Parafrankia irregularis: one gene and its partner. The protein of the gene in region 1 interacts with the protein of each later gene in a pairwise test. Links are inferred from orthologs where the notes say so. Each region holds a gene or a part of one and is shown on either strand. Other genes may lie near its edges.

Region 1 (3,174 bases):
CCGGAGCGGACACCGACGGACACCTCCGGGACGGGCTGGCCCAGCCGCGCGGCGGCGGCCCGGATGCCGGCGAGCGGCGCCCGCAGGTTGCGCTCGACGTCGACCGCGAGTGCCTTGAGCGGGCTGACATACAGCACCCGGCAGCGCAGCGTCGGGTCCGCCGGAGGGTCGGAACGAGCCAGACCGTCCAGCGACCACAGGAAGGCCGCGAGCGTCTTGCCGGACCCGGTCGGCGCCACCACCAGGGCACTCGCGCCTCGGGACACGGCCGACCAGGCCCCGGACTGGGCCGGGGTCGGCGCCGCGAAGGACGAGGCGAACCACTCGCGGGTCGGGGCCGTGAAGGCGGCGAGGGGGTCCGGGACGTCCGAGGCGGTCACGGCATCAGTCTGCTTCCTGCCACCGACACAAATCCCGCGGTCCACGGCCGGGTCCGCCCGGCGTCGCCGGACGGTCACCGGACGGTCGCCGGTATGAGGACCCGGCCGTGGCCGGGGCGCGGTCGGCGGCGTGCAGACTGGAGCGGTGCGACTGACCGAGTTCTGGGCGAACATGAACAAGCAGTTCGGCGCTGCCTACGCCGACTCGCTCGCACGCGACCACGTGATCGCCGGTCTGGGCGGGGCGACGGTGGAGGCGGCGCTGCGGCGGGGGGACGACGCCAAGCAGGTGTGGCGCGCGGTATGTGACGAGTTCGACGTGCCGGCTCGCGACCGCTGACGCCGGCACCTTGGTGGGCCCGGCGTCGAGTTGGTGGCAGCCGGTCGCGGCGGATGGCCGCGGCCGTGGGCGGCCACGGGTGGTGGCCGAGTGGCGGCAGTGGCGGGTGAGTGGTGGCCGAGCGGCAGTGGGTCGTGGCCGAGTGGCGCCGGAACCCGGCCCGGCAGGTGTGCGGGGAGCGGTGGGGCCACCCGTTCGGGTGAGCCGCGGCGTGTCGTTGAGGCTTCGAACGAATGTTCGGCTACTGTTGTCCACATGCTCTCCGATGTCCACAGAAGCGACCCGGCTCTCGAAACTGTCGGACCCACCCCCTAGCGTCGGATCGTGGCCAAGACTCGACGACCTCTGCATGGAGTAACTCCAATGGTTGGACCCGACCGCGAGAAGGCGTTGGAGAACGCCCTTGCGCAGATCGACAAGCAGTTCGGCAAGGGCTCGGTCATGCGCCTGGGGGACGACACCAGGCCGCCGATCCAGGCGATCCCGACCGGATCGATCGCGCTCGATGTCGCGCTCGGTATCGGGGGTCTTCCCCGTGGGCGCATCATCGAGGTCTACGGGCCGGAGTCGTCCGGAAAGACCACGGTCGCCCTGCACGCTGTGGCGAACGCCCAGGCGGCCGGTGGTATCGCGGCCTTCATTGACGCGGAGCACGCGCTTGACCCTGAGTACGCGGGCAAGCTGGGCGTCGACACGGACGCGTTGCTGGTCTCCCAGCCCGACACGGGGGAGCAGGCGCTGGAGATCGCGGACATGCTGATCCGCTCCGGCGCGCTGGACATCATCGTCATCGACTCGGTGGCTGCCCTCGTGCCGCGTGCCGAGATCGAGGGCGAGATGGGTGACAGCCACGTCGGCCTGCAGGCCAGGCTGATGTCCCAGGCGCTGCGGAAGATCACCGGTGCGCTCGCGAACTCGGGCACGACCGCGATCTTCATCAACCAGCTCCGGGAGAAGGTCGGCGTCATGTTCGGCTCCCCGGAGACGACCACCGGTGGCAAGGCGTTGAAGTTCTACGCCTCCGTCCGGCTGGATGTCCGTCGCATCGAGACCCTGAAGGACGGGCAGGAAGCCGTCGGTAACCGAACCAGGGTGAAGGTCGTCAAGAACAAGATGGCGCCACCTTTCCGAACGGCCGAGTTCGACATCGTCTACGGCGGCGGCATCAGCCGTGAGGGCTCCCTCATCGACATGGGTGTCGAGCACGGCATCATTCGCAAGTCCGGTGCCTGGTACACCTACGACGGCGACCAGCTCGGCCAGGGGAAGGAAAATGCGCGTTCATTCCTGCGCGACAATCCTGATCTGGCGAACGAGATCGAGAAGCGGATCAAGGAGAAGCTCGGTATAACGCCGGCGCTGGACGCTGACGCGGATGCGCCCGCTCCGGTTCCGGTCGACCTCTGACCCGGGGTGCCGTGTTCCCGCCCGAGCTGTCGTCAGCTGTGCAGGATGTGGTGAAGGGGGAGAGCGGGCCGGCGGCAGCGGATCGCTCGTCGGTCACGTCGGGTGCCTCTGCGGCGTCGGCCCGCGCGGGCCGGGCCGACCCGTTGGCAGCCGCGCGGGAGATCTGCCTGCACCAGCTCGCGGCCCGGCCGCGCAGCCGGGCAGAGCTCGCGGCGGTGCTGAGTCGCCGGGGCGTCGAGGAGGAGATCGCCGGGCTGGTTCTCGATCGTCTGGCCGAGGTTGGTCTGGTGGACGATGAGGCCTTCGCGGCCGCGTTCGTCTCGTCGGCCCGGGCTGGGCGGGGATTGGGCCGTCGCGCGCTCGCCGTCGAGCTGCGACGGCGCGGGGTGCAGCCCGAGGTGTCGGAGGAAGCCCTGGCGGCGGTCGGCACCGAGGACGAGGAGGCGACCGCACGTTCCCTCGTCTCCCGGCGTCTTCGTGTCATGGAGGGCCTGCCGGCATCAGTGCAGGCCCGCCGGCTGGCCGCCCTGCTCACCCGAAAGGGCTATCCGCTCGACCTCGTCCGGCGAGTCGTCGAGGAGGCGGTCGAGGCGGTCGTCGAAGAGGAGGCCGAAGAAGCGGACAGCGACGTCGACAGCCTGGACCGGGGCGTGCAGCGCCGGCCGCGGAGCCGCTGGCAAAGCTGAATGGGTGGCTCCCTCCCGGCTGTCCGGGTGCGGTGGATCGGCGATGTTTTTCTTGACCGAATGAAAGTTACAGACCTACCCTTTCACAAAGGTGCAAGGGTAGCCGCGCGTATGCGGTTCCAGATAGCTGGCCAACTTCACATCAGGGCGGTGTTCCTTCGACCGTCGGTGGTCCTGCGCTGTCGGCAGGCTCGGCTTTCGGTGCCGATGTGCCCTCCGGTGGCCTGATTTAGGGCACCGGTCGATACGTGCCGCCTGCTCGCTGGCTGGTCCTGGTCCCGTGCACCTCACGCCTGTCATCACAGGCGTGAACAGAAGCGGGAGGAGCAACCGTGGGTGTCGCACTCATAGCGCTTCTCGT
Region 2 (3,314 bases), on another replicon or contig:
TCGCTCTCCGGTCGTGTGTTGCTCGGCGAACTAGCTCTCGATGGGCGGATCCGCCCCGTCAGTGGCGTTCTTCCCGCGGTCCAAGCCGCAGTGGAGGCCGGATTCCTCCGAGTCGTCGTGCCTTCCGCGAATGCTTCAGAAGCCGCTCTCGTGTCGGGCGTCGTTGTCGAACCCGTTCCCGACCTGCGTCACGTTATAGATCTGCTGCGAGGTGATCGTCTACCATTGCCAGTCGAACCTATCGATCTAGTACCTGCGACCTCGCTCGAAAGCGGTCACGATCTGGCCAACATAACCTGGCGCACTCCGGGACGACAGGCGGTCGAAATTGCCGCTGCCGGCGGACACCATCTTTTTCTCCAGGGACCTCATGGTACTGGAAAGGTCATGCTTGCAGAGAGCATCCCAGGGCTTCTTCCTCCCTTGGAGGAAGCTACAAGCCTTGAAGTGACAGCAATCCACTCAGCCGCTGGCCTGCTGTCAGCCAACAGCCCAGTAGTCACCCGGCCGCCTTACCGCAGCCCGCATCACAGCGCAACACCCGCCGGCCTCCTCGGCGCTGGCCGCTCCGTGCTTCGCCCAGGTCTCATGAGCCAGGCGCATCGCGGTGTGTTGTTCCTCAACGACGCTCCCGAATTTGGCCGACCGAGCCTGGATATACTGCGCCACTCACTGGAAACAGGCCTTGTCGGGATTGCCAGAGGCTCCGCAACGATCAAGTTCCCGGCACGCTTCATACTCGTGCTCGCCGCCAAACCATGTCCCTGCTCCCAGACGCGTGACAATAATAGCGAAAGCGAAATCTGCACCTGTCCGGCCCAGATAAAACGCCGATACCTTGCACGCCTCGGGACGCTGCTTGACCGCATCGATATCAAGGTCGAACTCCCGCAGCTGACCCCCGCCGACCTACGGGCAAGCCACGACCCCGTCGAGTCAACAGCCGTGGTCGCCGCTCGGGTTGCCCGTGCACGCGAAGCGATGGCTCTTCGCCTGCGTGGCACGCCCTGGCGGATTAACTCCGAAATACCCGCGCACGTGCTGGAGCGGCAATGGCCGCTGTCCACCGCAGTCCGGCAGGAAGCGGAACGGCTCTATGAGATCGGCGCACTCACCAGGCGAGGAGTAAACCGGGTCTTCCGGCTCGCATGGACTCTCGCCGACCTGGCAGACATCGACAGGCCCGGACCCGACCAGATAAAGCAGGCTATCGCGCTTCAGATTCCAGGACGGCCGGCATGATCGCACCCGTGCCGCCCTCCAGTTCCCCGAACACCACCGACGTCACCGACAGGCTGGCCCGCGCGGCTTTGTCTCGAATCCTCCGCCCGGATGATCCCCATACCATCGCGCTGGTACGCCGGCACGGTGCAGCTGAAATCTGGGAAAGACTCCGCCACGACCATCCTCGTCTTGACCCCCGCCGCGACTTGGACGAAGCCGAGAGAGTCGGTGGTCGGATTATCTGTCCCGGTGACAACGAATGGCCCGCCTCTCTACTCGCACTCGACCAAGTCAACCACACCGGACCACAGCCTGCTCCTGGGCCACCATTGGCCTTGTGGGTGCGAGGAGCCGAAAGCCTTTCCGCCGCCAGGCGTGCTGTCGCAGTCGTCGGCGCCCGCGCTGCTACCGACTATGGCAAATACCTAGCCGGCGACCTCGGCGTCGCGCTCGCTGAGCGGAAGTGGTGCGTGATATCCGGTGCCGCCTTCGGAATCGATGCTGCCGCGCACCGAGGATCCCTCGCAGGCGGAGGTCCGACCTTCGCCGTCTTGGCCGGTGGCATCGATGTCCCCTACCCAGCCGCGCATGCCGAGCTCCTCGACGAGATCGCCCACCGTGGCGCTCTGATCAGCGAGGCACCCCCGGGAAGCCCGCCGTATCGTCGGCGCCTCCTCGCGCGAAACCGAATCATCACAGCCCTCGCCCGCGGGACCGTGATCGTCGAGGCCGGCTACCGCAGCGGCGCGCTCAACGCCGCTCGGCATGCCCGTGAACTCTCCAAACCCCTGATGGTGTTTCCTGGTCCGGTTACGAGCGCTATGAGCGCTGGATGCCACCGCCTCCTGCGAGACCATCCTGAGAACACCACCCTGGTGACTGGGGTCGATGATGTTCTCCAGGCACTCGGTCTTCCCAGGCCAAGCAGCCAATCAACGGGGCCGCACGCCAGGGCATGACTGATCTGATTGGTGCCTGTATCTCATTCCCCGCCATCCCGGTCCCACGCCCTCTGGAGGACGTTGGTCGGCCCGCGCTACTAATCGAAAGGAGACGCCTTGGAGGTTCAGGTCCGCGTTGCGCGGAACAGGCTGTCAGTCGACACACAGTGGACAATTACTCGAATCCTCGACAGCCTTCGGCTGGCAGACGCTCCCGCGCTGGCCAGCGTGCTGCGACTGACTGGCCGGTCCGGAGGTCACAACATTGACGCCAGCCTGTACGTTGCCGACGCACTGACCAAGATTGACAGGGAGGACGTGGCGCCCGAAACCGTGGATGGCCCGGCCCACCTGGATGACGCCGACGGGTTGCGAGGGCTGGAGAAGCTCGGCTACCTCACAGTGCACGATCTTGCCTACGAGACGTCCAGCGCCAGCTACCTCGACGAGGGCCGCAGCCTGACCGCGATCCGGGTTCTCCGGCCGTTCCACACCGTCGGTGTCGTCTACCGGTGGCGGCGCGCACTGATCGGCCCGGCCGACGAGTGGGACATCGTCACCCAGCCCGGGGTGATCTGGCCCGGTGTGTACGTGCACGGCGCGGTCGGAGACTACCGATCGCGCGACGTCGGGCTGGTGTACGCCGGCCCGCCCGAGCTGGACACTGACGCGCTGATCTACGCCATCCGCGAGGACTCCGACGTCTTCACCTGCCACGCCGTGTGCGATCGCTGCGGCGCCGACTGGTACGCCCATGACGGATCGTGGATCTTCCGAGCCATCCGGGCACACGCCGACTTCGACTACAGCGACGCGCGCCGTCATGACGGCACCACGGTGATGTGTCCGGAGCCGCTGTGCGTGGCCGGCAGGGTCGGCTTCGTCGTCGGCTGACAGCCCCGGCCGACGCCCCGCTCGTTGCCGGCCGGGTAACCGGCCCGCGCATTTCCCCCATCCACTGAAGGAAGGCGGCACCGCCGCATGCCCGAGAACATTGCACAGAGGACGTATCCCTGATGGCAGACAGCACCGCCGGCGAGACATCTCCGGTCGCACAGGACGACCCGGCCGCGACCGCATGGAACGCAGAGACGGAGCGGCTCTACGGCCAGCTCACCGAACTCAAGCGGCTGTACGTGGCCGCGCAGC

The links.
Region 2: the proteins of recA (region 1) and dprA interact in binary tests that used the Bacillus subtilis proteins (3 or more experiments, as listed by UniProt). The link is inferred for Parafrankia irregularis from one-to-one orthologs.

What each region holds. Positions count from the first base shown.
Region 1 is NZ_FAOZ01000005.1:337,129-340,302, reverse strand. What follows is about bases 247-3,105. They hold recA (recombinase RecA), read left to right. Parts: upstream 247-1,083; coding sequence 1,084-2,127; downstream 2,128-3,105. Other genes in these bases: recX (recombination regulator RecX), read left to right, coding at 2,178-2,813; AWX74_RS10525 (DUF3046 domain-containing protein), read left to right, coding at 526-720; AWX74_RS10530 (ATP-dependent helicase), read right to left, coding at 247-380. In the rest of the region: more of AWX74_RS10530, read right to left, coding at 1-246; rny (ribonuclease Y), read left to right, coding at 3,146-3,174. UniProt on the Bacillus subtilis protein: Multifunctional protein involved in homologous recombination, DNA repair and competence.
Region 2 is NZ_FAOZ01000052.1:20,791-24,104, forward strand. The notes cover bases 212-3,210. They hold dprA (DNA-processing protein DprA), read left to right. Parts: upstream 212-1,238; coding sequence 1,239-2,183; downstream 2,184-3,210. Other genes in these bases: AWX74_RS37340 (YifB family Mg chelatase-like AAA ATPase), read left to right, coding at 212-1,242; AWX74_RS37350 (hypothetical protein), read left to right, coding at 2,484-3,059; AWX74_RS37355 (hypothetical protein), read left to right, coding at 3,182-3,210. Outside these bases: more of AWX74_RS37340, read left to right, coding at 1-211; more of AWX74_RS37355, read left to right, coding at 3,211-3,314. UniProt on the Bacillus subtilis protein: Protein that helps load RecA onto ssDNA during transformation. Binds cooperatively to circular ssDNA, is able to bridge different segments of DNA. Favors the loading of RecA onto SsbA- or SsbB-coated ssDNA and formation of RecA-DNA filaments.